DNA from 4 places in the Streptomyces sp. NPDC048521 genome. Region 3 is predicted to be linked to each of the others. Evidence: riboswitches for the same ligand, from Rfam matches in the RefSeq annotation. Region 3 holds a riboswitch; each other region holds the start of a gene.
What was found. Region 3 has a riboswitch for cobalamin ahead of ACGFRF_RS13785 (HoxN/HupN/NixA family nickel/cobalt transporter). Riboswitches for the same ligand answer to the same signal wherever they lie in the genome.
Positions count from the first base shown of each region.

Region 1: it holds a riboswitch for cobalamin, as region 3 does, so the genes downstream of both, ACGFRF_RS09100 (ribonucleoside-diphosphate reductase subunit alpha) here and ACGFRF_RS13785 (HoxN/HupN/NixA family nickel/cobalt transporter) in region 3, are expected to answer to the same signal.
Region 2: it holds a riboswitch for cobalamin, as region 3 does, so the genes downstream of both, ACGFRF_RS18250 (cobalamin biosynthesis protein) here and ACGFRF_RS13785 (HoxN/HupN/NixA family nickel/cobalt transporter) in region 3, are expected to answer to the same signal.
Region 4: it holds a riboswitch for cobalamin, as region 3 does, so the genes downstream of both, ACGFRF_RS01875 (CbtB-domain containing protein) here and ACGFRF_RS13785 (HoxN/HupN/NixA family nickel/cobalt transporter) in region 3, are expected to answer to the same signal.

Region 1 covers NZ_JBICWR010000003.1:337,792-345,208, forward strand. Annotated here, with positions in the region: gene ACGFRF_RS09085 (GntR family transcriptional regulator) at 49-813, shown strand; gene ACGFRF_RS09090 (DUF3311 domain-containing protein) at 938-1,201, shown strand; gene mctP (monocarboxylate uptake permease MctP) at 1,198-2,808, shown strand; cobalamin riboswitch at 2,980-3,114, shown strand; gene ACGFRF_RS09100 (ribonucleoside-diphosphate reductase subunit alpha) at 3,238-5,610, shown strand; gene ACGFRF_RS09105 (ribonucleotide-diphosphate reductase subunit beta) at 5,667-6,674, shown strand; gene ACGFRF_RS09110 (hypothetical protein) at 6,587-6,829, opposite strand; gene ACGFRF_RS09115 (GlxA family transcriptional regulator) at 6,922-7,417, shown strand, end outside.
Region 2 covers NZ_JBICWR010000007.1:54,425-61,841, forward strand. Annotated here, with positions in the region: gene ACGFRF_RS18225 (alpha/beta hydrolase) at 1-736, opposite strand, end outside; gene ACGFRF_RS18230 (class II aldolase/adducin family protein) at 978-1,646, opposite strand; gene ACGFRF_RS18235 (lysozyme) at 2,148-3,002, shown strand; gene ACGFRF_RS18240 (anion permease) at 3,091-4,344, shown strand; gene ACGFRF_RS18245 (hypothetical protein) at 4,375-4,602, shown strand; cobalamin riboswitch at 4,773-4,915, shown strand; gene ACGFRF_RS18250 (cobalamin biosynthesis protein) at 5,013-5,957, shown strand; gene ACGFRF_RS18255 (cobyric acid synthase) at 5,954-7,417, shown strand, end outside.
Region 3 covers NZ_JBICWR010000005.1:23,542-30,958, forward strand. Annotated here, with positions in the region: gene ACGFRF_RS13775 (BTAD domain-containing putative transcriptional regulator) at 1-2,977, opposite strand, end outside; gene ACGFRF_RS13780 (glycosyltransferase family 2 protein) at 3,433-4,326, opposite strand; gene ACGFRF_RS13785 (HoxN/HupN/NixA family nickel/cobalt transporter) at 4,552-5,661, opposite strand; cobalamin riboswitch at 5,688-5,876, opposite strand; gene ACGFRF_RS13790 (ArsR/SmtB family transcription factor) at 5,956-6,312, shown strand; gene ACGFRF_RS13795 (hypothetical protein) at 6,511-6,648, shown strand; tRNA gene ACGFRF_RS13800 (tRNA-Thr) at 7,194-7,270, opposite strand; gene ACGFRF_RS13805 (alpha/beta fold hydrolase) at 7,379-7,417, opposite strand, start outside.
Region 4 covers NZ_JBICWR010000001.1:398,239-405,655, reverse strand. Annotated here, with positions in the region: gene ACGFRF_RS01900 (NAD(P)H-binding protein) at 1-876, shown strand, start outside; gene ACGFRF_RS01895 (muconolactone Delta-isomerase family protein) at 1,100-1,402, opposite strand; gene ACGFRF_RS01890 (LysR family transcriptional regulator) at 1,692-2,615, shown strand; gene ACGFRF_RS01885 (hypothetical protein) at 3,016-3,297, shown strand; gene ACGFRF_RS01880 (SpoIIE family protein phosphatase) at 3,568-5,658, shown strand; cobalamin riboswitch at 5,769-5,913, shown strand; gene ACGFRF_RS01875 (CbtB-domain containing protein) at 5,950-6,171, shown strand; gene ACGFRF_RS01870 (CbtA family protein) at 6,193-6,945, shown strand; gene ACGFRF_RS01865 (histidine phosphatase family protein) at 7,197-7,417, opposite strand, start outside.

The DNA of each region.
Region 1 (7,417 bases), on a different contig from region 3:
CGATGCCAGGTCGGTCGCTTTCGGCATCCGGAGCCGGGAAGGCAGAGCATGAGCACCGACGTCAGCAGTGCGGAGAACGAGGCCGGCACGACCGTCCGTACCGCGCGCGTGCCCAAGTACTACCGCTTGAAGAAGCACCTGCTCGACATGACGGAGACGCAGGCGCCGGGCACGCCGGTCCCACCCGAGCGCACGCTGGCCGCAGAGTTCGACACCTCCCGCACCACCGTCCGCCAGGCCCTGCAGGAGCTGGTCGTGGAGGGCCGGCTCGAACGCATCCAGGGCAAGGGCACCTTCGTCGCCAAGCCGAAGGTCTCCCAGGCGCTGCAGCTCACCTCGTACACCGAGGACATGCGCGCCCAGGGCCTGGAGCCGACCTCGCAGCTGCTGGACATCGGCTACATCACCGCCGACGAGCGGCTCGCCGAGTTGCTGGACATCACCGCAGGCGGGCGCGTGCTGCGCATCGAGCGGCTGCGCATGGCCAACGGCGAGCCCATGGCGATCGAGACCACCCACCTGAGCGCCAAGCGGTTCCCGGCGCTGCGCCGGTCCCTCGTGAAGTACACGTCCCTGTACACCGCGCTCGCCGAGGTCTACGACGTCCACCTCGCCGAGGCCGAGGAGACCATCGAGACCTCCCTGGCCACCCCCCGCGAGGCGGGTCTGCTCGGCACCGACGTGGGCCTGCCGATGCTGATGCTCTCCCGGCACTCGCTGGACCGCGAGGGCCAGCCGGTGGAGTGGGTGCGGTCGGTGTACCGGGGTGACCGGTACAAGTTCGTGGCACGGCTGAAGCGGCCCGCGGAGTAGGCAGGGCCCACGGTCACCGAATTCGGGATACCGATATACGGACGAGGTCTTCCGCTGGCCTGATCCTGTCACCTAGATTGCCTGCGCATTACACAGGTGACCAGCAAGGGGACGGAGCCGCAGCATGTCGGAAACGCCTGAAGTGAGACCACCGGTGGTAACACCGGTCCGAGTGATCATCGGTCTGTGTCTCGTCGCGCCCTTCGTGGCGATGCTGTGGGTCGGCTCGTACGCCAAGACGGACCCCCAGTTCATCGGGATCCCGTTCTTCTACTGGTACCAGATGCTCTGGGTGCTGGTGTCCACGGCGCTCACGATGATCGCGTACAAGCTGTGGCAGCGTGACCAGCGCTCCCGCGAGCACGCGCAGGGGGGTGCCGCGAAGTGAAGGACGGCGTCAACGGCGTCGCACTCGGCGTCTTCATCTTCTTCTTCCTGGCCGTCACGGTCATGGGCTTCCTGGCCGCGCGCTGGCGCAGGGCCGAGAACGAGCACTCCCTGGACGAATGGGGTCTGGGCGGTCGGTCGTTCGGCACCTGGATCACCTGGTTCCTGCTCGGTGGCGACCTGTACACGGCCTACACCTTCGTCGCCGTACCGGCGGCGATCTACGCGGCGGGCGCGTCCGGCTTCTTCGCGGTGCCGTACACGATCCTGGTCTATCCGCTGATCTTCACGTTCCTGCCCCGCCTGTGGTCGGTGTCGCACAAGCACGGCTATGTGACGACCTCGGACTTCGTGCGCGGCCGGTTCGGCTCCAAGGGCCTGTCGCTGGCCGTGGCGATCACCGGCATCCTCGCGACGATGCCGTACATCGCGCTCCAGCTCGTCGGCATCCAGGCCGTCCTGGACGTGATGGGCGTCGGCGGCGGCGAGAACACGAACTGGTTCGTGAAGGACCTCCCGCTGCTCATCGCCTTCGGTGTGCTGGCGGCCTACACCTACTCCTCCGGCCTGCGCGCGCCTGCGCTGATCGCGTTCGTCAAGGACACGCTGATCTACATCGTCATCACGGTGGCGATCATCTACATACCGATCAAGCTGGGCGGGTTCGACGACATCTTCGCCAAGGCGGGCGAGAAGTTCTCGACCACGGGCGTGGGCGGTGTCGTACCGGCGCCGGCGGGCCAGTGGACGTACGCCACACTGGCACTCGGCTCCGCGCTGGCGCTGTTCATGTACCCGCACTCGATCACCGCGACCCTGTCGTCCAGGAGCCGTGAGGTGATCCGCCGCAACACCACGATCCTGCCGCTGTACTCGCTCATGCTGGGTCTGCTGGCGCTGCTGGGCTTCATGGCGATCGCGGCCGGGGTGAAGGTCACCAACGGGCAGTTGGCGATCCCGCAGCTGTTCGAGGACATGTTCCCGGACTGGTTCGCGGGCGTGGCCTTCGCGGCGATCGGCATCGGCGCCCTGGTGCCGGCGGCGATCATGTCCATCGCGGCGGCGAACCTCTTCACCCGCAACATCTACAAGGACTTCATCAAGCCGGACGCCACGGCCGCGCAGGAGACCCGCGTCTCCAAGATCGTGTCGCTGCTGGTGAAGGTGGGCGCGCTGATCTTCGTCCTCACCATGGACAAGACGGTCGCCATCAACTTCCAGCTGCTGGGCGGCATCTGGATCCTGCAGACCTTCCCGGCCCTGGTCGGCGGCCTGTTCACCCGCTGGTTCCACCGCTGGGCGCTGCTGGCCGGCTGGGCGGTCGGCATGGTGTACGGCACGGTCGCCGCGTACGGGATCGCCTCCCCGACGCAGAAGCACTTCGGCGGCAACGCCAAGGAGATCCCCGGCATCGGCGAGATCGGCTACATCGGCCTCACGGCCTTCGTGCTGAACGTCCTCGTCACCGTGGTCCTCACGGTGGTCCTGAAGGCCCTGAAGGCCCCCGAGGGCATCGACGAGACCAAGCCGGAGGACTACTCGGCCGACGCGGGCGACCCGGGTGTCCAGGTGGAGCTTCCGCCGGCCACGGCAGGCGCCGGTCACTGAGACGCGCCCCGCAGGGACGCGGTGAACCGCGCGACCAGCCATCCCCGACCCCGGAGCGGGCCGCAGTCGTCGACCGACGACCGCGGCCCGCTCTTCGTCACTCTCCTCACCTACGAGTTGACCCTCTGAAGCCGCGGCGACACAACATCTGGGGGTGACACGGCGGACCGGCACTAGATGTATGCTCATGCTCGCTGTCGCCGCAGGGGAATCCGGTGCGAATCCGGAACTGTCCCGCAACGGTGTACTTGCGTGCATCCGCACGCCTGTCCAGTCCGAGGACCTGCCGTCAGCGCGCCCGGCCGTCCGGTCCGGGTGCCTTGAGACGTCCGGGCCTCGTGGAGTGGGCCGGTGGACGCGACGCCGTGTGCGCTCGTGGCTGCCCCCTGCCCTCCGCCAGGCCCCGTGCCGAGCGAGGGAGAGCCCCACGTGACCATCGCGCCAGCCGATCCGGCTTCAGTCAGCGAGCCGGAGACGGACGGTCCCGGTGCCGCGCTGCTGCGGACCCTGACCGAGCTGACCGCCGACCTCCCCGACGCCGACCCCGGCCGGGTCGCCGCCGCCGCGCTGCGGGGCCGGTCCGCACGGGCTGCCTCCGAGATCACCGCGGAGTTGCGCGAGCTGGCCACGGAGGCGGCCGCAGGCCTGATCTCCGAGGACCCCGCCTACTCGAGGCTGGCCGCCCGCCTGCTGACCCGGGCCATCCGGGACGAGGCCGCCTCGCAGGGCGTGACGTCCTTCACCGAGTCCGTCGGCGTGGGACACCGGGAGGGGCTCATCGCGGACCGGACCGCCGCGTTCGTGCGGCTGCACGCCGAGCGGCTCGACGCGCTGATCGACACGCACGCCGACGACCGCTTCGGCTACTTCGGCCTGCGCACCCTGTACAGCCGCTACCTGCTGCGGCACCCGATCACCCGCAAGGTGATCGAGACGCCCCAGCACTTCCTGCTGCGGGTGGCCGCCGGCCTCGCCGAGGACGACACCGTTCGCTCCGTGGACGAGGTCGCCGCGCTCTACGCCCTCATGAGCCGGCTCGACTACCTGCCCTCCTCCCCCACGCTCTTCAACTCCGGTACGCGGCACCCGCAGATGTCGTCCTGCTACCTGCTCGACTCCCCGCTGGACGAGCTGGACTCCATCTACGACCGCTACCACCAGGTCGCCCGCCTCTCCAAGCACGCCGGCGGCATCGGTCTGTCGTACTCCCGGATCCGTTCGCGCGGTTCGCTGATCCGCGGCACCAACGGGCACTCCAACGGCATCGTCCCGTTCCTGAAGACCCTGGACGCCTCGGTGGCCGCCGTGAACCAGGGCGGCCGGCGCAAGGGCGCGGCCGCGGTGTACCTGGAGACCTGGCACTCCGACATCGAGGAGTTCCTGGAGCTGCGCGACAACACCGGTGAGGACGCCCGCCGCACGCACAACCTGAACCTGGCCCACTGGATCCCGGACGAGTTCATGCGCCGGGTCAACGCCGACGAGCAGTGGTCGCTGTTCTCCCCGGCGGACGTGCCGGAGCTGGTGGACCTGTGGGGCGAGGAGTTCGACGCCGCCTACCGCAGGGCCGAGGCCGACGGCCTCGCGAAGAAGACGATCCCGGCCCGCGACCTGTACGGCCGCATGATGCGCACGCTCGCACAGACCGGCAACGGCTGGATGACCTTCAAGGACGCCGCCAACCGCACGGCGAACCAGACGGCGACCGCGGGCCATGTGGTCCACTCCTCCAACCTCTGCACGGAGATCCTGGAGGTCACGGACGACGGCGAGACGGCGGTCTGCAACCTGGGGTCGGTCAACCTCGGCGCCTTCGTGACCGCCGGGGACATCGACTGGGAGCGGCTGGACGAGACGGTCCGCACGGCCGTCACCTTCCTCGACCGGGTCGTGGACATCAACTTCTACCCGACCGAGCAGGCGGGCCGTTCCAACGCCAAGTGGCGCCCCGTCGGCCTGGGCGCGATGGGTCTGCAGGACGTCTTCTTCAAGCTGCGCCTGCCCTTCGACTCCCCCGAGGCGAAGGCCCTGTCCACCCGGATCGCCGAGCGCATCATGCTCGCCGCGTACGAGGCCTCGGCCGACCTCGCCGAGCGCAACGGCCCGCTGCCGGCCTGGGAGAAGACCCGTACGGCCCACGGCGTGCTGCACCCCGACCACTACGGCGTCGAGTTCACCTGGCCGGAGCGCTGGGCGGCGCTGCGGGCGCGGATCGCGGCCGTCGGGATGCGCAACTCGCTGCTCCTCGCCATCGCCCCGACGGCCACCATCGCGTCCATCGCGGGCGTGTACGAGTGCATCGAGCCGCAGGTGTCCAACCTGTTCAAGCGCGAGACGCTGTCGGGCGAGTTCCTCCAGGTCAACTCGTACCTGGTGCAGGACCTGAAGCACCTCGGCGTGTGGGACGCGCGCACCCGGGAGGCACTGCGTGAGTCCAACGGCTCGGTGCAGGGCTTCGCCTGGATCCCCGAGGAGGTGCGGGCGCTCTACCGCACGGCGTGGGAGATCCCGCAGCGCGGCCTGATCGACATGGCCGCGGCCCGCACCCCGTTCCTGGACCAGGCGCAGTCCCTGAACCTGTTCCTGGAGACGCCGACCATCGGCAAGCTGTCCTCGATGTACGCGTACGCCTGGAAGTCGGGTCTGAAGACGACGTACTACCTGCGCTCCCGACCGGCCACGCGCATCGCCCGCGCCGCCCAGGCGCAGGCCCCCAGGACGATCCCCGTCCAGCAGGCCGCCGACCCCGACGCGGTCGCCTGCTCCCTGGAGAACCCCGAGTCCTGCGAAGCCTGCCAGTGATTCCCGCCCGCCACCCGACCACCACCCCTGGAGGACGGCGCTCCGCGCCGACTGCGATGACGAACCAGAACCTTCTCGACCCCGGCTTCGAGCTGACTCTCCGCCCGATGCGCTACCCCGACTTCTACGAGCGCTACCGGGACGCCATCAAGAACACCTGGACCGTCGAGGAGGTCGACCTCCACTCGGACGTCGCCGACCTCGCGAAACTGACGCCGGCCGAGCAGCACCTGATCGGCCGTCTGGTGGCGTTCTTCGCGACGGGTGACTCGATCGTCGCGAACAACCTGGTGCTCACGCTGTACAAGCACATCAACTCCCCGGAGGCGCGCCTGTACCTGTCGCGCCAGCTGTTCGAGGAGGCCGTGCACGTCCAGTTCTATCTGACGCTGCTCGACACCTACCTGCCCGACCCGGACGACCGCGCCGCCGCCTTCGCGGCCGTGGAGAACATCCCGTCCATCCGCGAGAAGGCCGAGTTCTGCTTCCGTTGGATGGACTCGGTGGAGAAGCTGGACCGGCTGGAGTCCAAGGCCGACCGCCGGCGCTTCCTGCTCAACCTCATCTGCTTCGCCGCGTGCATCGAGGGGCTGTTCTTCTACGGCGCCTTCGCGTACGTCTACTGGTTCCGCAGCCGGGGTCTGCTGCACGGCCTGGCCACCGGCACCAACTGGGTGTTCCGCGACGAGACGATGCACATGTCCTTCGCCTTCGACGTGGTCGACACCGTCCGCAAGGAGGAGCCGGACCTCTTCGACGACGAGCTGCAGCAGCAGGTCACCGACATGCTGCAGGAGGCCGTCGAGGCCGAGCTGCAGTTCGCGCGCGACCTGTGCGGTGACGGCCTCCCGGGCATGAACACCGACTCCATGCGGCAGTACCTCGAGTGCGTCGCCGATCAGCGCCTGACGCGTCTCGGCTTCGCCCCGGTCCACGGCTCGGAGAACCCCTTCTCCTTCATGGAGCTGCAGGGCGTTCAGGAGCTGACGAACTTCTTCGAGCGCCGCCCGTCGGCGTACCAGGTCGCGGTGGAGGGCACGGTCGACCTGGACGAGGACTTCTGACCCCTCCTTCCTCCCCGGGCCTCCTGGGCCTCCCTGAGCTGCCGGTCGACGCGCCGGTCGTGCACGATGCCGAGCACGGACGGGAGGACCAGGAGGACCAGGATCCCGAGGGTGACGAGCATTCCGATCAGGCCTTCGATCTGGTTTCCGTTCATGACACCACTGTCCCGCCGGATACTCCTTACCGGGAGTGGCAGGACTGCCGCACATCTTCAAATTCCTGCCACTGTGGAGGCACACTGGCAGCATGCTGAAGAACGTGGTGGCCGTGCTCCTGGACGGAGTGAACCCCTTCGAGCTGGCTGTGGTCTGCGAGGTGTTCGGCACCGACCGCAGCGATGAGGGCCTGCCGGTGTACGACTTCGCGGTCGCCTCGGCCGAGGGCCCCACGCTGCGCTCGCACGCGGGCTTCTCCCTCCAGGTCGAGCACGGCCTGGAGCGCCTGGAGTCGGCCGACCTGATCGCCGTACCGGCCTGCGCCCGCTACGACACCCGTACCTTCCCGCCCGAGCTGCTCCAGGCCCTGCACCGCGGGGTGGACCGCGGCGCCCGGGTGCTGAGTGTCTGCTCGGGCGTCTTCGTGCTCGCCGCGGCCGGGCTGCTGGACGGCCGGCGCTGCGCCGTGCACTGGCACCACGCGGACGAGCTGGCCCGCCAGTACCCGAGGGTGACCGTCGAGCCGGACGTCCTGTACGTGGACGAGGACCCGGTGATCACCTCCGCCGGCACCGCCGCGGGGATCG
Region 2 (7,417 bases), on a different contig from region 3:
CGGCGGCGCGCAGGGCCATGGTGGCGCCGGTGGACCAGCCGAGGAGGACGACCCGGCGGGCGCCGTAGCGGACGGCGTAGCGGATCGCCGCGTCCACGTCCCGCCACTCGGTCTCGCCGAGGTGGTTCAGTCCGTCCGGCGGGCGGGGGGCGCCGAGGTCGCCGCGGTAGGCGAGCGCGAGGACCGGCAGGCGGCGGCTGTGCAGGAATCCCATGACGTTCATGGCGTGCTCGCGGGTGGCGCCGAGGCCGTGCACGGCGATCACCCAGGTCTCCCGGTGGCCGGGCAGGAACCAGGCGGGCAGGGCGCCGAGTTCGCCGGGCACGTCGACGTCGGCGTGGTCGAGGCCGAGGGCGGCGCTCGGGTTGCCGACGTAGAGGTTGGGGGTGAGCCACACGGCGTCGCCGGGGGCGAGGGTGCCGTGCGTGACGCGGTCCAGGCGGCGTACGACGGTGTCGGCCGTGTGCGCGGCCGCCTCCAGGACGGGCCCGACGACGGCGTGGGAGCCGTCGCCGGACAGACCGTAGGTGCCGGGGCGCAGGGAGGCCAGGTCGCGGGTGAGCGCGATCCGGCCGGCCTCCGTGCCGTGCACGGTGAGCCGCGGCTCGGTGGGCAGCGGGCGGCCGGCGGGCGCCTTCAGCGCGGCGTCGCTGGCCAGCCGGCCGGCGGCCACGGATGCCATGCCGGCGGCGAGGACGGCGGTGAGTGCTGCGGCGGTCGCTTTGGCTGGGCGCACTGCTCCAGTGTCGGGGTGGTTCCGGCCACCGGCCAGCGGAAGGGCGGCGCGGGAGGCCCACCGGAGTGCGGGCGGATTCGGCACCGCCGGCCCGGTGCGTCGTGACTGAATGCCGTGGCGGCGGATGAGGGCGAGCGGAGTCGCGAGGCGGCGGATCGCGGAGAGCGGCGGGGGCAGCGGACCGCGCACGCCGGTCGGCGGATCGGGAAGCGGGCGGAGCCGGGGACTGCGGGACAAGGGGTCACCTCCGTTGGCCGTACCCCTTCAAGCGTGCCCCGGCCTCGGCCAGTTGTTCCTCCGTCAGCAGGGACGGCGTCAGGCCCGGCACGCAGGACGCCGTCAGCCACAGGCGGCACATCCATTCCAGCTGGGCTGTGCGGTCGTAGGCCTGGTCGAGGCCGGCGCCGTAGGTGAGGGTGCCGTGGTTCTGCAGCAGGCAGCCGGAGCGGTCGGCGAGGGCGCGGAGCATGTTCTCGGCCAGTTCCTCGGTGCCGTAGGTCGCGTAGGGGGCGACGCGGACGGGTCCGCCGAGGGCGCCGGTCATGTAGTGGACCGGCGGGAGTTCGGGCACGAGCGTGGAGACCGCGGTGGCGTGGACGGCGTGGGTGTGGACGACCGCGCCGGCGTCGGTGGTGCGGTAGACGGCGAGGTGCATGGGCAGCTCGCTGGTCGGTACCAGGGTGCCGAGCACCTGGCGTCCGGTGAGGTCGACGCCGGTGATGTCGTCCGGGGTGAGCCGGTCGTAGGGGACGCCCGACGGGGTGACCAGCACGAGGTCCCCGACGCGTGCGGAGACGTTGCCGGAGGTGCCGACGACCAGCCCGTCGGCGACGGTCCGGCGCGCCGTCGCGACCAACGCCGCCCAGACCAGCGCCACGTCCCCGTCCGCTCCCGCCCGCCGACCGGACACCGCCTCACCGCCCGCCCCGCTCCCAGCCCCACCCGCCGCCGGGCCCGGCTCCGGTTCCGCTGCCCCACCCGCCGCCTCACCGCGCGGCACCTCACCGGCCTCACCGCCCCCGACCGCTCCCGCCACCCGGCCGAACCCGGGCTCCCGCGCCCCACCCGCCACCGGGACCGGCACCGGCTCCGCTGCCCCACCCGCCGCCTCGGTGCGCGGGGCGTTCCCGCCCGCTCCCGCTCCCCGATCGGGCACCGTCTCGCCCCCGGGCGTCGGCTCGCTGTCTGTCGCGTCCGGTGATGTGTCGCGTCGTCGCTCGGCCATGCGGTGATCCTGCCAGCCGGGGCGGTACGGGGTGGGGCTCGGCGGAACCGGAGGGCGTGCCTCCGAACGGGCGGATGTTGTCGCGAATCACCGCGAAGCGGCGCCGATCCGGTGATCGCCAGACCTTTCAATGTTCTCTCTTGCCCGCCCGGCGATCCTTGGCCCACTACTCCGGGGAGACGACGCATGGCCCGTGACCGCACCGTTCCCCGTCGCCGCATCGGTGTCCTCGCGGCGGCCACCGCGGCGCTCGCCCTCGCGGGCAGCGCGACCGCGTCGGCGGGCCCTGTGGAAGAGGGAGGTTCGCAGGCAGGGCCTCCGGCGGCACGGCCACCGGCCGCGGCCGCGTGGCTGCCCCGGGGGCACGACGTGTCGTCCCACCAGAAGCGGATCGACTGGCCGGCCACCCGGGCGCGGGGCGCCCGGTTCGTCTACGTGAAGGCGACGGAGTCCACGCACTACCGCAATCCCCGCTTCTCCCAGCAGTACGGCGGCGCGCGCCGGTCCGGCCTGATCCGGGGCGCGTACCACTTCGCGCTCCCTGACGAGTCCTCCGGCGCCCGGCAGGCCGCGTACTTCGTGCGGCACGGCGGAGACTGGCGGGCGGACGGCTGGACACTGCCGCCCGCGCTGGACATCGAGTACAACCCCTACGACCGGCAGCACAAGTGCTACGGGTTGGGCAAGAAGCGGATGATCCGCTGGATCCGGTCCTTCAGCAACGAGATCAAGCGCAAGACCGGCCGCCGCCCGGTGATCTACACGACGACCCATTGGTGGAAGCTCTGCACCGGCAACAGCCGCGCCTTCTCCTCCTCCCACGCCCTGTGGATCGCCCGTCACGGCACCTCACGGCCCGGGAGGCTGCCGGGCGGCTGGCGGTACTGGACGTTCTGGCAGTACGGCACCAAGGGCAGGCTGCCGGGTGACCAGAATCTCTTCAACGGCCCGCCGGCCCGGCTGCGGACCTTCGCGGGACTCGGTGGCCAAGGGGCGCCTGGGCCCAGGGGGACAAACGGAACCTCTTCCGCTCGTTACTGACACCCTCATGCCCGCCTCAGTTCATCTTCCGTTCACCCAGGTTGCCTACGTTCATCCAGCCAACGACCTCGAACGATTGCCTGGGTAAATGGAAAGCTTCTCGCTGATCCTCGCGATTGTGGTAGTAACCGCACTCGCGTTCGATTTCACGAACGGTTTCCACGACACCGCGAACGCGATGGCCACCACGATCTCCACAGGCGCCCTGAAGCCCAAGATCGCGGTGACCATGTCCGCCGCCCTCAACCTTGTGGGCGCCTTTCTCTCGGTGGAGGTCGCGAACACGATCTCCAAGGGTCTCGTCGACGAGACCGGCATCCGTCCCGAGGTCATCTTCGCCGCCCTGGTCGGCGCGATCCTCTGGAACCTGCTGACCTGGCTGGTGGGCCTGCCGTCCAGCTCCTCGCACGCCCTGCTGGGCGGCCTGGTCGGCGCCACCGTCGCCTCCGCGGGCTTCGGCGCCGTCCACGGTGACGTGCTGGTCACCAAGGTGCTGCTCCCGGCGGTGGCCGCGCCGATCGTGGCGGGCCTCGCCTCGGTGCTGGCCACCCGCTTCTCCTACGGCATCGGCGGCACCGCCGACGGCGAGGCCACCCGCAAGGGCTACCGCGCCGGCCAGATCGCCTCCGCCGGCCTGGTCTCCCTCGCCCACGGCACCAACGACGCCCAGAAGACGATGGGCATCATCACCCTCGCCCTCATCGCGGGCGGCTCCATCGCCCCCGGCTCGAACCCTCCCGTCTGGGTGATCCTCTCCGCCGGCCTGGCCATCGCGCTCGGCACCTACATCGGCGGCTGGCGCATCATCCGCACCATGGGCAAGGGCCTGACCGATCTGGAGCCGCGCCAGGGCTTCGCCGCCCAGACCAGCGCCGCGACCGCCATCCTGGCCTCCTCCCACCTCGGCTTCTCCCTCTCCACCACGCACGTCGTCTCCGGCTCGGTGATGGGCGCGGGCCTGGGCCGCAAGGGCGGAGTGGTCCGCTGGTCGACCGCGGGCCGCATGTTCGTCGCCTGGGCGCTGACCCTGCCGGCCGCCGCGCTGGTGGGCGCGGGCGCCGAGTCCGTCACGGACCTGGGCGACTGGGGCACCGCCGCCGTCGCCGTCTTCCTGGTCGCCGCGAGCGCCGCGATCTGGAAGATCTCCCGCCGCGAGGTCGTCGACCACACGAACGTCGTCGCCGAGACCGAGGAACCGGCCGGCGTGGTGACCACCGCCATCGCCGCCGTGACCCCGCCCCCGGCGGGCGCGATCACCGAGGACCTGACGGCCACCATCCCGGCCCCGGTCGCCGACCCGGCCCCCGCTGCCCCGGCGGTCCCGCCGGCCGCCGCGGTCTGACCCCGAGCACCCGTTCACCAAGGAAGCATCATGAAGATCGACTGGGCGGCCCTCGGCTCCGTCTTCGGCGTCAGCCTCGTGTTCACGGTGGGCCTGGTAGCCCTGTTCACCCTCGGCATCAACGGTCTGTCGCGGCGCGAGAAGGCCGCGGCCCAGGGCGGCTCCGCGGCCCTGGCCGTCACCGGCGCCTACGTCTGCTTCGCGGCCTGCGCGGCGGCGGTGGCGTACGGCTTCTACCTGATCGTGGCGAAAGCCTGACCTGGCACCCTTCGTCGACGGCCTGACCCGGCATCCGTCCGCCACGGCCCGACCGAGCGCCTCGAGGCTCCCCTCCCACTGGTGCGGAGGGGAGCCTCCGGCATGCCCGCACGCCTCACGGTGTGGGGATCGGCACACTCTCCCCCTGCAGGTCAACGGCAAGTTGACGGCCGTTCCGGGCGCGTGGTGGACTGCCCAGGCCATGTACGGCGGCAAGAGAGGAAGCCGGTGCGAATCCGGCGCGGTCCCGCCACTGTCACCGGGGAAGAACCCCCGGGAGCCAGGAACTCTCACCGCCGAATCACGTCGAACCAGGGCGCGGACACCCTGAGTGAGGACACAGATCGCCATGCTCGGCTGCCGAAGGACCAGTACCAGGCCCGCTCCTGTACCCACGGCCGGCTGAGCCGATGGGTGCCGATCGCTCCTACGCGTACGGCGCCGCCGCCGGCCTTCTCGGTGACCTGCTCCTCGGCGATCCCCGCCGCGGGCATCCGGTCGCCGCGTTCGGGCGGGTGGCAGCGGCCGTGGAACGCGCGTTGTGGCACGACCACCGCGGCTGGGGCACGCTGCACACCGCCGTGTGCGCCGGTGGCGCCGTCGCCCTCGGCGCGCTGGCCGTACGCGCCGTACGCCCCTCCCCCACCGCCTCCGTCGCGCTGACCGCGGCCGTCACCTGGGCGGTCGTCGGCGGCACCTCGCTCGCCCGGGAGGCCCGCACCGTCGGGCGTGCCCTGGAGGCCGGGGACGTCGAGGCGGCCCGCGCGCGGCTGCCCCACCTGTGCGGCCGGGACCCGCAGGCGCTGGACGCCGACGGGATCGCCCGGGCCGTGGTCGAGTCGGTCGCCGAGAACACCTCCGACGCGGTCGTGGGCGCGCTGGTGTGGGGTGCCGTGGGCGGGGTGCCGGGGCTGCTCGGGTTCCGGGCGGTCAACACCCTCGACGCGATGGTCGGTCACAAGTCGCCCCGGTTCCGGCGCTACGGCTGGGCCTCCGCCCGCCTCGACGACCTCGCCGGCTGGCCGGGGGCCCGGCTGACCGCCGTCCTCGCCGTGCTCGCCGGCCCCGACCCGCGGGGCGCGGTACGGGCCTGGCGGGCCGACGCGTCCCGGCATCCGAGCCCCAACGCCGGGCCCGTGGAGGCCTCCTTCGCGGGCGCCCTCGGGGTGCGCCTGGGCGGGACGCTCTCCTACGGCGGCCGGGTCGAGCACCGCCCCGTGCTCAACGGCGGGACCGGGCGCGCCGTCCGGGTCACCGACATCGACCGGGCCGTACGGCTCTCCCGCCGTGTCGGCCTGCTCGCGCTCGGCGTCACGGTCGCCGCGCGCCGACTCGTGAAGGGACGTGGGAAGTGAGCGGGGGTCTCCTCGTCGCCGGCACCACCTCCGACGCCGGCAAGAGCGTCGTGACGGCCGGGATCTGCCGGTGGCTGGTGCGCCAGGGCGTGAAGGTCGCGCCGTTCAAGGCGCAGAACATGTCCCTCAATTCGTTCGTGACGAAGGAGGGCGCCGAGATCGGGCGGGCGCAGGCCATGCAGGCCCAGGCCTGCCGGGTCGAGCCGACCGCGCTGATGAACCCGGTGCTGCTCAAGCCGGGCGGCGAGCAGAGCAGCCAGGTGGTGCTGCTGGGCAAGCCGGTGGGCGAGTTGAGCGCGCGCGGCTACCACGGTGGGCGGCAGCAGCGGCTGCTCGGCACGGTGCTGGACTGTCTGGCCGAGTTGCGGGGCACGTATGACGCGGTGATCTGTGAGGGGGCGGGGAGCCCGGCCGAGATCAACCTGCGGCGGACCGACATCGTCAACATGGGCATCGCCCGCAACGCGCGGCTGCCCGTGCTGGTGGTCGGGGACATCGACCGCGGGGGCGTGTTCGCCTCCTTCTTCGGCACGGTCGCCCTGCTGTCGCCGGAGGACCAGGAGCTGATCGCCGGGTTCCTGGTGAACAAGTTCCGGGGTGATGTCGGCCTGCTCGAACCGGGCTTGGACATGCTCCAGGGCCTCACCGGGCGGCGCACCTACGGCGTTCTGCCCTTCCGGCACGGGCTCGGCATCGACGAGGAGGACGGGATGGGGGTCCCCCCGCGCGAGCGCAGCCGAGCGTGGGAGAGGGTGTCGCGGGGCCCCGTCCGGGAGTCGGCCGTCGCTCCCCCGGCCGGCGAGGACGTGCTGCGGGTCGCCGTCTGCGCGATCCCGCTGATGTCCAACTTCACGGACGTGGACGCGCTGGCCGCCGAGCCGGGTGTCGTGGTGCGGTTCGTGGACCGTCCGGAGGAACTGGCGGACGCCGACCTCGTGGTGATCCCGGGCACGCGCGGGACCGTACGGGCGCTTCAGTGGCTGCGGGAGCGGGGACTTGCCGATGCCCTCGTGCGCAGGGCCGCCCGGCACAGGCCCGTCCTCGGCATCTGCGGCGGCTTCCAGATCCTCGGCGAGCACATCGAGGACGAGGTCGAGTCGCGGGCCGGCGAGGTCCCCGGGCTCGGCCTGCTTCCGGTGCGGGTGCGGTTCGCCCGCGAGAAGACCCTCACCCGGCCCGCCGGGGAGGCCCTCGGCGAGCGGGTCGAGGGGTACGAGATCCATCACGGGGTCGCCGACGTCCTGGGCGGCGAGCCCTTCCTGGACGGCTGCCGGGTCGGCCAGACCTGGGGCACCCACTGGCACGGCTCGCTGGAGTCGGACGGTTTCCGGCGGGCCTTCCTGCGCGAGGTGGCCGCCGCCGCGGGCCGCCGCTTCGTACCGGCCCCGGACACGTCCTTCGCCGCGCTGCGCGAGGAGCAGCTCGACCGGCTCGGCGACCTGATCGAACAGCACGCGGAC
Region 3 (7,417 bases):
CGATCGCCAGCGAACGCCGGTGCTGCTCGATGGCGGCGCGCGGGTCGGTGTGCTCGTAGAGGTTCCCGAGATGGCTGTGGGTGACGGCCTCGCCGTAGGAGTCGTTCAACTGCCGCGAATACGCGAGGCTCTGCCGCAGCGCCTCCTCTGACTCCTGGAACCGGCCCAGCCCCTCCAGCAGCAGCCCGCGGTTGTTCAGACAACGCCGGATCCTGGACGTCGTGCCGAGGCGTCGCCAGATCTCCAGGGCCCGGTCGGTGAGGGCGAGGGCGTCGTTCTGCCGGCCGGTCAGGAAGTGCAGGCCCGCCAGGTCGCCCAGCGCGTAGGCCTCGGCCGCGGCGTCACCGAGCCGCCGCGCCGCCTGGAGCCCGGCCCGCCCCAGCACCTCCATCTCGGCGACCCGCCCGCTGCGCTGCACGTACGGGAAGAGCAGCCGCACGAGCGTCGAGAGGTGGGCGGCCCGGCGTACGTCGGCCGTGCCCGCGTTGCGTGCCACCAGGGTGACGATGTTCTCCAACTCCACCTCGCCCCAGGCGAACGCCACCTCCGCGGACTCGAAGAACGCCAGCGCGGCGACATCTTCCGCATGCCCGGGCGGCTGCGCGGAGGTCGGCCGACGCCGGTCGTCCTGATCGATCCCCGGCTCCACGATCGCCATCAGCAGCCGCTCGGCGACAGCCGCGTACCAGCGGAGGGCGACCAGATCGGGGGCGGCGGCTTCCGTGTCCGGGGCGGAGGCGCCGGGGTCGGGAGCAGGAGTGGCCGTGTCCGGAGTGGCTGTGCCGGGCCCGGAATTCGTGGTGGAGTCAGGGGCCGGGCCCTGGGCCGGGGCAGAGGCTCGGGCAGGGGGCGTACCGGTCGGCGTACCGGGGGTCGGGGAAGGGGCCGGGAAAGTGTCCAGGGGGTCGGCGGTGCCGGGCGCTGCCGTGTCCGCCAGTTCGCGGGCGAAATCGCGGACCAGGTCGTGCGGTGCGTAACGGCCGTACGCCGTCTCCTCCAGCAGGGCGACGTCGACCAGGCGGTCCAGGGCGGCCTCGGCGCGGCGCGCGTCGGTGCCGGTGAGCTGTGCGATCAGCGGAGCGCTGTAGGCCGGCAGGTCGAGCACGCCGATGTGACGCAGCGCGAGGGCCGCGTCCTGGTCGGCCTCACGTTCGGCGGCGGCGAGCGCGTCATGGGCGACGGCCAGGGAACGCCGGACGCTCAGATCGTCGTACTCGAGGTGGTTCAGCCGTCCACCCGTTGCCGCGAGTTGGCTCGCCAGCACCTCCGCGGTGAGCGCGCGGCGGGCGGCGAGCCGGGCGGCGACGACACGCAGCGCGAGCGGCAGCCGACCGGTCAGCTCGACCAGCGCGTGATCGGCGTCCAGCCCCTCGCGCCCGCTCACCGCGCGCAGCAGGGCCGCACTGTCCTCGCCGGTCAGGGGGCCGAGCGGAAAGCGCCGGGCGCCGTCGAGGGCGGTCAGCGGCGAACGGCTGGTGACGATCACCGCGCATTCGGGCCCGGCCGGCAGCAGGGGTCGCACCTGGGCCGCGGTGGCCGCGTCGTCCAGCACCAGCAGGATGCGGGCGGGTGCCAGCAACGAGCGGAGCAACGCGGCGGCTGCGTCCGGGTGTTCGGGGATGTGGCGGGGCTCGGCTCCGAGGTCGCGCAGCAGGGCCGCGAGCGCCTGCGCGGCGGTGAGCGGGGTCATACCGGGCGTGGCGCCGTGCAGGTTGACGTAGAGCTGACCGTCGGTGAAACGTTCCCGCAGTTCATGTGCCACATGCAGGGCCAACGCGCTCTTGCCGACGCCCGCCATCCCGCTGATCACCGCGACGGCGGGGGCCGGTGCGGGCGGCTCGGTCAGCGCCTGACGCAGCTCCCGGCGTACGTCGGCACGCCCGGTGAAGTGGGCCGGAGGAGCCGGCAACTGGGCCGGGCGCGGGGTCTGCCGCGTGGCCGAGTCGCCTTCGCCCGGGTATGCGGGGGGTGTTGCGGCGCCGGTCGTGCCCAAGCGGCCGGCCGGGTCCTGCTGCCGGGTGTTCTCGGTGACGCGCCGCCGGTCACCGTGGTCCTCGTGCTGCCGCCGGGTCTCGCCGCTTCCCCGCAGCACCTCGACGTGCGCCTCGCGGACCGCCGGGCCGGGCTCGATGCCGAGTTCCTCGACCAGGTGGGCCCGCAGGTCACGGTGGACGGCCAGGGCCTCTGCCTGGCGGCCGGTGCGGTGCAGGGCGAGCATCAGCTGACGGTGGAACGCCTCGCGCAGCGGATACTCGGCGACGAGAGCCGCCAACTCGGGGACCAGCGCGGCCAACCGTGAACCGCCCAGCGCGAGTTCGGCGTCGTAGCGCCACTCGAGCAGGAGCAGCCGTGCCTCCTCCAGGCGCTGCACCAGGGCGTAGCCGCCGAGGTCGGCGGGGAGTCCGCTGAGCGGGGCGCCGCGCCAGAGCGTGAACGCGGCCGCGCAGGCCCGCACGACGCCCGGCCAGTCCCGCCGGGCGTGCGCGGCGCGCGCCTCACTCACCCACACCTCGAACACGTGCACGTCCAATTCGCCGTGGTCGACACGCAGCAGATATCCCGGCGGTACGGCCTTGAGCCGGTCGGGGTCGTCCAGCAGCCGACGCAGCCGGGTGACGTGGTTGTGCAGGGAGGCCTGCGCGGAGACCGGCGGCGCCCCACCCCACAGGGCGTCCTTCAGCGACTCGACCGACACGACCCGGCCGGCCTCCAGCAGCAGGGCGGCGAGCAGGGCGCGCACTTTGGGACTGCCGATGGCACGGACGCCGTCGTCAGAGGCGTCGTCGGCGACGTTGGCGACGTTGGCGGCCTTGGCGGCCCTCGCGGTCTTGGCGGTCTTGGCGGCCCTCGCAGTCTTGGCGGTCTTGGCGGCCTTGGCAGAAGCGCTGCCGGGGGTCTCGTACGAAATCTCGTACGGCGGCCGGTCGTAGAGGACGGGCGGTCCCAGCAGTCCGAACCGCAGCTCGTACCGCCGCATCACGCCGCCCACTGCCTTCCCGCGCGGTCGGGACCGACCATGCTCCGCGACGGGTGCCCACCCGCCGTTCCCTGGCGGATTCCCGCCCTGTCCGCAACGGTTTCCCGCCACCTTCTGTTCGCCGCGCCCGGCTCCGGATCCGCCTGTCCCAGGGGCCTGTTCCGCTGTCGCCGGGCGGGTTCCGGCCACTCGGTCCGCGTCCCGCCGTCGAACCGTTGGCCACATGTTAGCGATCCGTTGGCGCATCCTGATGTGATCATTCCATCGGATCTGGCCCGACGGCGCGCGCGTAAGTCGCGTAACTCGGGGGAGTGTCGCCGCAGGCTGGATCCGGGGACGCAAAGGGGCCCCGGCCGTCGGAGGTGAACGACCGGGGCTCCGTCCCGTTCCCTCTGCGCAGCCGCTGGACTCCCTTTACCCGCCCTTGCGTCCGGAGCCTGGTCCCCGCGCACGGCTCAGATCACCGGCGGACGTCCGAGCCGGGTGAGCCGCCCCACCGTCCGCCAGCGCATCGGCCGCCGCCCGCCGGCCGGCTCCCGAACCCCCTCGAGGAATCCGCCGAACCATGCCTTCAGCCCCGCCGGGGAGCGGGTGCGGGCGAGGGTGAGCAGCGTCCACACCCCCAGGTGCACCGGGACGAGCGGCAGGGGCAGCCGGCGCCGGACGAGCCAGACGCGGTTGCGGGCGTTGACCCGGTAGTAGATGGCGTGCCGGGCCGGTGACGTCTTGGGGTGCTGGAGCAGCAACTCGGGGGCGTACAGGATCTTCCAGCCGGCGTCGGCGGCCCGCCAGGCGAGGTCGGTCTCCTCGTGCGCGAAGAAGAACTCGGCGGGCCAGTCCCCGGTCTCGGCCAGCATCGCCATGCGCAGGGCGTGCCCGCCGCCGAGGAACCCGGTGACGTATCCCCCGCGCATCGGGTCCGACTTCCCCACCCGGGGGACGTGCCGCTGCTGGGTCTCGCCGTGCTCGTCGGCGATACGGAAGCCGACGATGCCGAGGCGGGGGTCGGCGGCGTACAGGTCCCGTACGCGCCGCAGCACGTCGGCGTCGACGAGCAGCCCGTCGTCGTCGAGTTCCACGACGACATCGACGTCCCCGTACTCCCGCAGCCGCGCGAGGGCGACGTTCCGGCCACCCGGGCAGCCGAGGTTCTCCTCCACGTCGATGGTGGTGACCTCGCCGGGCAGGGAGAGCCGGCGGGCGAACTCGGGCAGCCGGCAGCCGTTGCCGACGACGACGATGCGGGCCGGGGCGAGGTCCTGCTTGGCCACGGACTGCAGCAGCGCGTCGACCTCGGCGGGCCGGTTGCCCATGGTCACCACGGCGACGGCGATCCTCGGCTCCACCACGTCCCTCACCCCATCCGGCCGACGGCGGCACCGCGTCTCGACCGCGCGGCGCCCGCCGTTCACCAAGATGTTGCCTCACGTCCGAGCGTTCACCTGACGCCGATTCACCGTGCGGCGCGTTTGCGCCGGTTCTGTCCCCCATGAGGGAGTGGCTCCGCCGATCGACCGACCGCCTTCCCCTTCAGCCGGTGCCGGAGGCTCACACGGCCCGGCACTCCCACCGTCTCAGCCCGAGTCTGCGGCGCGGACGGCCCAGCGTTCCTCGACCTTGGCGAAGCGCCAGTACGCGATGGCCACGGCCCAGACGACCACGAACAGGCCGACGATGACATAGCCGACGTTGTCCAGGTCCAGGGCCGCTATCCAGCCGGTGACGTCATCCTGCAGACCGAGCTTGTCGTGCAGGACGCCGACCAGCTCGATCGTGCCGACGAAGAAGGCCACGGCGATGGACAGGCCGGTGATGGTGAGGTTGTAGAACACCTTCCGCACCGGGTTGGAGAAAGCCCACTGGTAGGCGAAGTTCATGAACGTGCCGTCCAGCGTGTCGAACAGGCTCATGCCGGCCGCGAACAGCAGCGGCAGGCACAGCACCGCGTACCACGGGAGACCGGCGGCGGCACCGTTGCCGGCCAGCGCGAGGAGCAGGACCTCCGTCGTGGTGTCGAAGCCGATGCCGAAGAGGAAGCCGAGCGGGAACATCTGGCCCGGGCGGCGGATGGACTTGGTGAGCCGGCCGAGGACACGGTTCATGAAGCCACGGGAGTCGAGGTGGGCCTCCAGCTCCGCCTCGTCGTAACGTCCGGCGCGCATCGCCCTGAAGACGCGCAGGATGCCGAAGAGCGCGACCAGGTTGAGGGCGGCGATGAGGTACAGGAAGCTGCCGGAGACCGTGGTGCCCACGGTGCCGAGGACCTGGTGGGTCCGGGAGCCGTCGTTCATCAGGGTGCCGGCGAGCTTCGCGCCGCCGGCGACCAGCGCGGCCATGACGACCACCACGCTGGAGTGGCCCAGCGCGAACCAGAAGCCCACCGACACCGGACGCTTGCCGTCGGCCATGAGCTTGCGGGTGGTGTTGTCGATCGCCGCGATGTGGTCCGCGTCGAAGGCGTGCCGCATGCCGAGCGTGTACGCCGTGATGCCGAGGCCCAGGCCGAACGCCTTGGTACCCACCTCGTAGTGACGGGGAATCACCAGCAGGAACAGGATCCCGAACGCGACCACGTGCAGGGCGACGATCACGGCCAGGAGCCCCGCGGTCCGGACGGTGTCCTCGCGACGCCAGCGGAAGGACGGGGTGGCGGCGGTTTCGGGCACGCCTTCGGACACGGTCATACGGTCACGCTCCAGCACCTCGTGGATCAGCTTCGTGATGCCGTGGCCGGTCTCCTGGCTGACGGGTCGACGCGCCCGCCCCTGCCTTCCCGGCTGTGCGGCCAGTGGCGTGTAGGGGGCGGGAACTTCCCGATCACAGTGGCGAGGGCCGCTCCGGACTGAGCCCCTGAGGGCTGTCACCGGTCTTCCCGAACACCACGGCCCGCTCACACTAGGCGGCGGCGGGTAGCGGCTGCAAGGCTGCACAACTGAACAGGTATGGAGCGCCCGGCCGATGGCTGCGATGATGGGGCCATGCATCTCGTCCCCGCGGAACGTGCCGGGCAGCGCACCATCGACGGCCACCGGGTCTGCGACGCCATCGCCGCCGTCGGTGAGCCGGAGCGGGTACGCGCCTGGGCCGACCGCTTCTCGCTGCTCTCCGATCCCGGACGCCTGTCCCTGCTGCTCGCGCTCCACGAGGCCGGCCCGATCGCCGTCTCCGACCTCGCCGTCGCCACCGGGATGAGGGACACCGCCGTCTCCCAGTCCCTGCGCCTGCTGCGGACCGCGGGCATCGTCGAGGGCCAGAAGGACGGCCGCGTCGTGCGCTACCGGCTCGTGGACGGATCGATCTCCGAACTGCTGAAGCACTGCGTCTCACGCGACTGAGGGGATCGACGCGGTTGAGGTGATCGACGCGGCTGACGTCTTCGACGCGACTGACGGGCCCGGGGCCGGCGGCGGCCCTGGCCCACGTGCGGGCGCGCCTCGGCGCAGAGCAGAGCACAGCCAGGTGCGGGGCCCCGCCCCCATCGTGGCGTAAAGACCTGTCTATAAGGTGATCATGACTGATCGTCACGACTGCTGGTGCACCAAGGCAGCGCGACGGCACTGGCCGACGGCCTGCGAATCGAGGCGGAACTCAGCAACGGCCGCATCGCCTCCACCAGGGGCCACGACGCCCGCTACATGAAGATCGTCCCCGGCTGCGGGGGTGCATCGTGACCAGCACGTACCGGGAGTGCTCGCCCTGGCACGACGTCCGCGCCTGAGCCGCGAGACGCGGGCAGCTTCGCCCTCGCGCAGGCAGGCGGATCCACGGGGACAACGACACCCGGAGACATTGCCGCGTTCGGTTCGACAGGACGCTGCGCCGGCTTCCGGGTGATCGCGAAGGTCAGCCGGCAGAAACCGGTGGGCGCAACCGGCGGACCTGGTGGGGCTCAGCCGGCGGACCGGTGGGGCTCAGCCGGCGAACCCGGTAGGGGTCGCGTCGCGGTCTCGGCCGCCCGGCAGGCCGGGCAGATGACCTGGGCGTCGCGGCCGTAGCGCCGGGTGAGCCCTTGGCAGCGCGGACAGTATCCGACCTCGTCGGGCAGGCAGCCGAGCAGACGCGCGGCGACGGTCCTGTCCGTCGAGGGGTCGATACGCTCCGGCATACCGTCCACGTGCCGAATCTACGTCCGGCCCCCCGTCCGGGCATCTCGGAGAACGGGCATCTCGGCAACGAGAAGACCCCAGGTCAGACGGTGTCCGACCTGGGGTCCCCATGGAGCCGCTTTCGGGATTCGAACCCGAGACCTACGCATTACGAGTGCGTTGCTCTGGCCATCTGAGCTAAAGCGGCGCGCTGCCCGCACTATGGTGCGACCGGCAACGTCGGTAAGTCTACACAGTTTCCGGGGGTGCTTCGTACCCACCCCGGAGCGGCCGGCTCCGAGGTGGGTGGCATGGGCTATGAGCAGCGCTTTCCGGCACTCGGCGGGGTGCCGCG
Region 4 (7,417 bases), on a different contig from region 3:
GGCTTCGGTGGCGTGGGCCGTACCGTCCTCACCGACCTGCGCGCGCAGGACGTGCCGGTCCGTGTGATGGTCCGTCGCGACGACGAGCGCGCGGCCGACGTGCGCGCACTCGGCGCGGAGGTCGTCGTCGGCGACCTGACGCGGCCCGAGACCGTCGCGGCCGCGCTGGAGGGTGCAGGGCGGATGTACTTCGCGATGCCCGTGTCGCCGGACCACCTCCTGGCCGCGACGGTGGTGGCCACCGTGGCCCGCGAGTACGGGCAGCTGGACGGTCTGGTGGGTATGTCGCAGATGACGGTGTCGCAGATGACCGCCACCAGCACCGCCGAGTCCCGCCAGCAGCGGCTGCACTGGCTGGCGGAGCAGGTGCTGAACTGGTCGGGCCTGCCCGTGGTCCACATCCGGCCGACGTCGTTCCTGGACAATCCGCTGTTCACCACCCTGGCGGCGCAGTCGATCCGGGAGAACGGCACGATCGCCCTGCCGTTCGGCACCGGACGCACCTCGCCGGTCGCGGTGGACGACGTCGCCCGGGTGGTCGCCACCGTGCTCCGCGACCCGGCGCCGCATGTCGGGCACGTCTACGAACTGACCGGACCACGTTCGGTCGACATGACGGAGCTGGCCGAGGAGTTCTCACGGGCGCTGGGGCGTGAGGTGACCTATCAGGACGTGCCGCTGGACCGGTGGCGGACCGAGGTGCTCGCCAAGGCGGGCCTCCCGCCGCACACCGAGGAGCACATCGCCACCATGGCCCGACTGCACCGGGAGAACCGCTACGACCGCACGTCCGAAGACGTCGCACGCGTCACGGGTCTGCCCGCCCGGTCCATCGAGGCGTTCGTGGCCGCGCGCAGAGACTTCTACCTGGCCTGAGCGGCCCGGGCTCGGGTGGGACCTCCGGGGCCGTGCGCACGGCCCCGCCGGCCCGGGGACAGTCCCGCTCACAGCGTCCATCGGCTCCGTCATCCGGCCGGGGGAGCGCGCAGGGGCCGTACGGTCATGGCGAAGGCCTTGGGGGCGGGGCGCTCCGCGGCGGGATCGACGCACCGCCGCGGGTGTGGACCGGCTGCGGTGAGGTGAACGGGGCGTGGCGCTGTCAGCGCGTGTCGCGGGTGCTGCCCGGGTCGTTGGGGTGGGGCTCGAGCGCGGTGACGGCCAAGGTCATCCACGGGCGCAGCGGCAGGGTGCCCAGCACCTTCTCATGGAGTTCGTCCTCGTCCTCGGCCCGCCAGACGCCAATGCTGCGCAGCTCACCGACCGGGCGCCACAGCCGGGCGAGATTGCCGGTGGAGGCCAGTTCCCGGGCTCGGACGGCTTCGGCGGCTCGCCGCTGGTCGACCTCGTCCCGGCTGGTGCCCTCGGGCACGGACGTGGTGATCTCCACCAGGAACTCACGCATGGTCGTGCTCCGCTCTGTGAGGTGTCCGGCCAGGACCGGAAGCCGAGGCCGGGGATCGTGGCGTGCGCCGGGACCGGTGGGCGGACCGGGACGAGCGCCGAGGGCGCTGATCGCGGCCCGCTCCGTGCGGACGGCGGGCGGTCGCGCCATCGGGAGTACCGGAATCCGCCGAGGGGCGGTGCGGTCGTACGCCGTCGGCGGCCACGTCCTCATCGTGCTCTGCCACCGAGCCGTATGCCACGACCGGCTTCCTCACGTCTGGTAGGTGGGGCCTCCTACCGGACGTAGCATGGCGGGCGTGGAGCTGCGCCAACTTCGATACTTCGTGGCGGTCGCCGAGGAGCTGAACTTCGGCCGGGCAGCGGAGCGCCTCCTGATCGCCGGCCCGTCCTTGTCCCAGCAGATCAAGGCCCTCGAACGCGACCTCGGGGTGCGGTTGTTCGACCGCGACCGCCGCTCGGTCTCCCTCACCGCCGCCGGTTCCGCCCTGCTCCCGCACACGCGCGCCTTGCTGGAACAGGCCGACGACCTCCGGCACCGCGCCCGCCGACTCTCCGGTTCGGAGCCGGTACGCCTGGGCTATGTCAACTGGCTCCCGGCCGACCTGACCGCCCGCACCTCCGCGGTGGCCCAACTCCACATCGACGCCTGGGTGGCGCCCTCCCACGCCCAGGCCGCCCGGGTCGCCGACGGCAGCCTGGACCTCGCCGTGTGCTGGGTGCGGACCGAGGACCTGGAGGAGTACGGCCTGCACGCCCGGCTCATCGGTGCCGACCGGCTCTACGCCGTCGCCACGGGTGACGACACCGGTGAGGTGGCCGCCCGGGACACCGTCGTCCTCCTCGACGACGACACCACCTCGTGGTCGTCCTGGAACACCTACGCCGAACGGCTGGCCCGGGACACAGGGGCCCGCGCGATGCGCATCTCCGACAACGGCATCACCGGCCCGGCCTTCTTCGAGCACGTCCGCCGCAGCGGCCGGCCGGTCGTCAACTCCCCGAAGGGCCAGAGCACTCCGCTGCCACCCGACCTGGTCCGACGCCCGGTCGTAGCACCGGAGATCTACTGGACCTGGTCGCTGGTGTGGCGCCGGAGCGATGTCCGCACCGCTGTCCTCGCCGTCGTCGAGGCCCTCTGCGACGGTGTGGGAGACCTCGGCATCCACGGTGCCGACGCCTGGCTTCCGCTCGGTGACCCGTACCGGGGCTAGAGGTTCGCTGCGGGCGCCGTCCGACTGACGCGCGCCGCCCCGAGGCTGCGCGTCTGCCGCAGGAGGAAGCCGGTCCTGGCCCGCACCTCGGACAGCGTCGGCTGCCGTGTGTGCGATCTTCGCCTGCGCGCGGTAGGCGCCTGCCTTGATCTTGTGACCGCAGAGCTCCGTGCCGGGTACCACTGCCGGCGCATTCGTCACCCGTCAAGCCGGTTATGGCGGGCGGGGATCGCCGTGCAGGCCGAGAGGGTGCGCGGAGCGCACGGCCACAGTGGCCGGCGGTCAAGGGCGTCAGCGGAGTCCGCGGAGTGCCGGCAGGCGGCCCCGGCCGGCCGGACCCGGTGCAGCCGGGCCACCCTCGCCCCGCGCGCCGTACTCGCGCCGCTCCAATACTGGACGCATGGACCACGACAGCGAACTCGGACTCCTCGATCCGGCCGCCCGCGAGCCGTACGAGAACGGGTACGAGGTCGCCGGGATCGTCGTCGCCGATCTGCCCCGCAGACCCCGACCAGGCGCTCTGCCACGACACGGCGGAAACGGGCTCGTCCTCCGTCGAGGACCGTGCGCCGCCCGCGAGCCGGAGAGCCCCCGCCGTGCCGGCGCGAACCCCGGCCCGTACGGAAAAGACCCGATGAGCACGAGCACCCCCCGCCGTCGCCTGCACCTTCGCCGGGCGTGAGGGCATGGCCGCCGACGACGACCGATGAGGGGTAGACGTGGAGTGATGACCCCAGGAGTGAGGTGAGCACAGTGTGGACCGTGTGAGGCTTGCCCGGGATGCGGGGACCGGCTTCGGGCGCGGCGTTCTCCCCGGCACGCCCCCCTGGCCGCGGTAGTTCCCGTGCCGCATCGTGGACGGGGCTGCTGACCTGTGGGGAGACCGCTTCACCTGCTCTGCGCGCCGAGGCGGGTGCGCCGGTGAGGTCGGCGGGTGGAAGGAGCGAGTGCGATGAGCCGAGCGAAGCAGTGTCCGGAGCCGGAGCATCGGCCGGAGGGTGGGGAGTCCGGCCCGAGCGGCTTGATGGACCTGCTGGGTGTCGCCGCGGTGCTCTTGGAGGCCGACGGCCGGATCGACATGTGGAGTCCGCAGGCCGAGGAACTGTTCGGCTACGCCCGCGGTGAGGCGGTCGGGCAGTACGCGGCGCCGCTGCTCCTCCACCCCGAACACCAGGAGGCGGCGATCAGGCTGTTCGCCGAGGTGATGGAGACCGGCCGGGGCTGGGCGGGGGCGTTCCCCGTCCGGCACAGGGACGGCAGCACCCGGATGGTCGAGTTCCGCAACATGCGGCTCACCGACAACATCGGCGACCACTACGCCCTGGGGCTGGCCACCGACCGGTCCACGCTGCGGCAGGTGGAGCGTGACGTGGCGCTGTCCACCCGGCTGATCACCCAGGCCCCGATCGGGCTGTCCGTCCTGGACACCGACCTGCGGTACGTGGTCGTCAATCCGGCTCTGGCGTCGATGCACGGAGTCCCGGAGGCCGACCACGTCGGCCGGACCTTCCGCGAGGTCCTGTCGGGTCCGCGCTTCCTGGTCGCGGAGGCCGCGATGCGGAAGGTCCTGGAGACCGGTGTCCCGGTGGTGGACGAGCAGGTGGTGGGCCGTACTCTCGCCGACCCCGACCGCGATCACGCGTGGGCGGTGTCGTTCTACCGGCTGGAGGACCACCACGGGCAGCCGCTGGGCCTCGCCACCGTGGTGGTGGACGTCACCGACCGGTACGAGACGGCGAGAAAGGCCGACCGGGCTCAGCAGCGCCTGCGCCTGGTGGCCAACGGCTCGGCCCGCATCGGCACCACCCTGGAGGTGGAGCGGACCGCACAGGAACTGGCCGACGTCCTCGTGCCCGACCTGGCCGACCTGGCCGCCGTGGACCTCCTGGACTCCGTGCTGCAGACGGGCCGCACGGACGTGGGCGAGGGCCCGGCGATGTTCCGCGCGCTGGCGGTGAAGACCGCCTACCCCACCGACGCCGCTCAGGCGATCGTGCCGCCCGGCCGCCTCACCGTCTACCACGCCGACCATCCGGCGTCCCATTGCATCCGCACCCGCCGCCCCCAGCTGGTCACCCACCTGGACAGCAGTGACCTCGCCCGCATCGCCGCCGGCCCCGAGGCCGCCCGCCTGCTCGCCCGGGCCGGTGTCCACACCGACATGGCCGTCCCGCTCATCGCCCGCGGACAGGTCATCGGCGTCATGGGCCTGGCGCGGGCCCGCAACCCCCTGCCGTTCGACGAGGACGACCTCACCCTCGCCTGCGAACTGGCCGCGTCCGCCGCGCTGAGCATCGACAACGCCGTCCTGCACCAGCACATCCGCAGCGCCGCCGAAACCCTCCAGCGCAGCCTGCTTCCCCAGCTCTCGCCGTGTCACCCCGGTCTCGAGGTCGCCGCCCGCTACCGGCCGGCCCAGGCCTTCAGCGAGGTCGGCGGCGACTGGTACGACGTCATCCCGCTCGACGGTGACCGCACCGCCCTCACCGTCGGCGACGTCATGGGCAGCGGTATCCCCGCCGCGACCGCGATGGGCCGTCTGCGCACCGCCACCTCCACCCTGGCCGACCTCGACCTCGACCCGGCCCGGATCCTCACCCACCTCGACAAGATCATTCGCGGTCTCGAGCCGTACATCGCCACCTGTGTCTACGCCGTCTACGACCCGCACCACTGCCGCTTGCACGTGGCCTCCGCCGGCCATCTGCCCCCGGTCCTGGTGCGGGACGGCAGACCACCCGAACTCCTCGACCTGCCCACCGGCATTCCGCTGGGAGTCGGTGGTGTGCCCTTCGAGGCCACCACCCTCGACCTGCGACCCGGCGACCAGCTGGTCCTCTACACCGACGGACTGGTCGAAACCCGCAACGACCCCATCGACGAACGCCTGGACGACCTCCTGCGCCAGCTGTCACCGCCGTTCCGCTCCGCGGAGGAGACCTGCGACCGGCTCCTGCGGCGGCTGCGGCACCCCGCCGACCATGACGACGTCGCCTTGCTCATCGCCCGCGCACTGCCCCTGGCGACCGCCTGCGGTACCTGACCGCGACGCCGGGCGGCCCCGCATGACGTCCGCACCGGGCACGACGCCGCTCGGCGGCGGCCGCCTGGCGCGAGATCAAGATCACGCCGGCCGGCGCGGTCTTGGCGGGGTGCATGCCACGCGGTACGGTCTGTCCGATATCGACGACGGCGAGACGGAAGCCGGTGGGAATCCGGCACGGTCGCGCCACTGTGTGCGAGATGCCTCTCGAGGCGTCACGCGAGTCAGACCCGTGGCCGTCGTCCAGTGCACCACCGAGACGGGACGCGAACTCCCGGAGGAGGTTCTGCCATGGCGCAGACCGTCGCTCAGCCGACAGCCACCACGCCCGCCATCCCCGCCAAGCTGCCGCTGCAGGCGATAGCTCCCTGGGCGGTGTTCTTCGGCATCCTGATGCTGGTCCTGCTCTACTTCGTCGGCGCCGAGCAGGGCGCCACCTCCGTGTTCAGCGGCACGGACGTCCACGAGTGGGTGCACGACGCCCGTCACCTGCTCGGCTTCCCCTGCCACTGACGCGAGGGACGCCACTCGCCCATGAACTCCGCAACGGTCAGAAACCTCCTGGTGCGGGGCATGCTCGCCGGCCTCGCCGCCGGTGTGCTCGCCCTGATCGTCTCCTACCTCCTCGGCGAGCCGAACGTCGACAAGGCGATCGGCTTCGAGGACGCCCACTCCCACGAGCACGAGACGGAGGTCGTCTCCCGCTCCCTGCAGTCCACCGCCGGTCTCGCCACCGGAGTCCTCGTCTACGGGGTCGCCTTCGGCGGCATCGCCGCGCTGGCCTTCTGCTTCGCGCTGGGCCGCGTGGGCCGCTTCGGCCCGCGGGCGACCGCGTTGCTGCTGTCCGGCTGCGCGCTGCTCGCCGTGTACGTGGTCCCCTTCCTGAAGTACCCGGCCAACCCGCCGTCGGTCGGCGACCCCGACACCATCGGCGAGCGGACCACCCTGTACTTCCTGATGATGCTGCTCAGCGTCCTCCTCGCGGTCGCCGCGACCCTCCTGGGCAAGCGGCTGGCGCCCGCTCTGGGCACCTGGTGGGCGACCGTGGTCGCGGTCGCCGCGTTCGCCCTCGCGATCGGGGTGGCCTACGCGTTCCTGCCCGTCGTCAACGAGGTGCCGCAGGACTTCCCGGCCACCCTGCTGTGGCGGTTCCGCCTCTCCGCACTGGCCGTCCAGGGCGTCCTGTGGGCCGGATTCGGCCTGCTCTTCGGCGAGTTGGCCGAGCGGCAGCTGAACCCCGAGCCCACGACGGCACCGACCGGGCGCACGGTTCCCGCCTCGAACTGAGCGGTCCTGGGACACGAGCGGGCCCCTCGGAACCATCCGAGGGGCCTCTCGCGCTCTCCGGGCACCGCCGCGGTCGGACCCGGACAGGGCACAGGGCACCGACCGATCAGCCGGGCACCGCCGAGCCGAGCAGCGGCAGAACCGAGTGGCCAGACCTGCCCGACCACGCCGGATCACCTCGGGGGCGTGCGGCGGTCGCCCTCACTGCCGTCACGGGACGCGGCATCCCGAGCCACGGCGCCCGCACGGTCTCAGCGCGCCGCGGAGGTGCCCGGCACGGCCAGGGGCTGCCCGAGCCGCAGATTCCAGCGTCCGCCCCGTCCGCTGAGTTCCGTGGCCGTCAACGGCGGCACGTCCAGCCGCCAGAAGGCAGCCGCGGGCAGGCCCAGGACATGCACGACCGCGGCCCGTACGACCTCCGGCTCCACCACGGCGAGCGTACGGCCGTCCGTGCCCTGCGCGATGTCCAGCC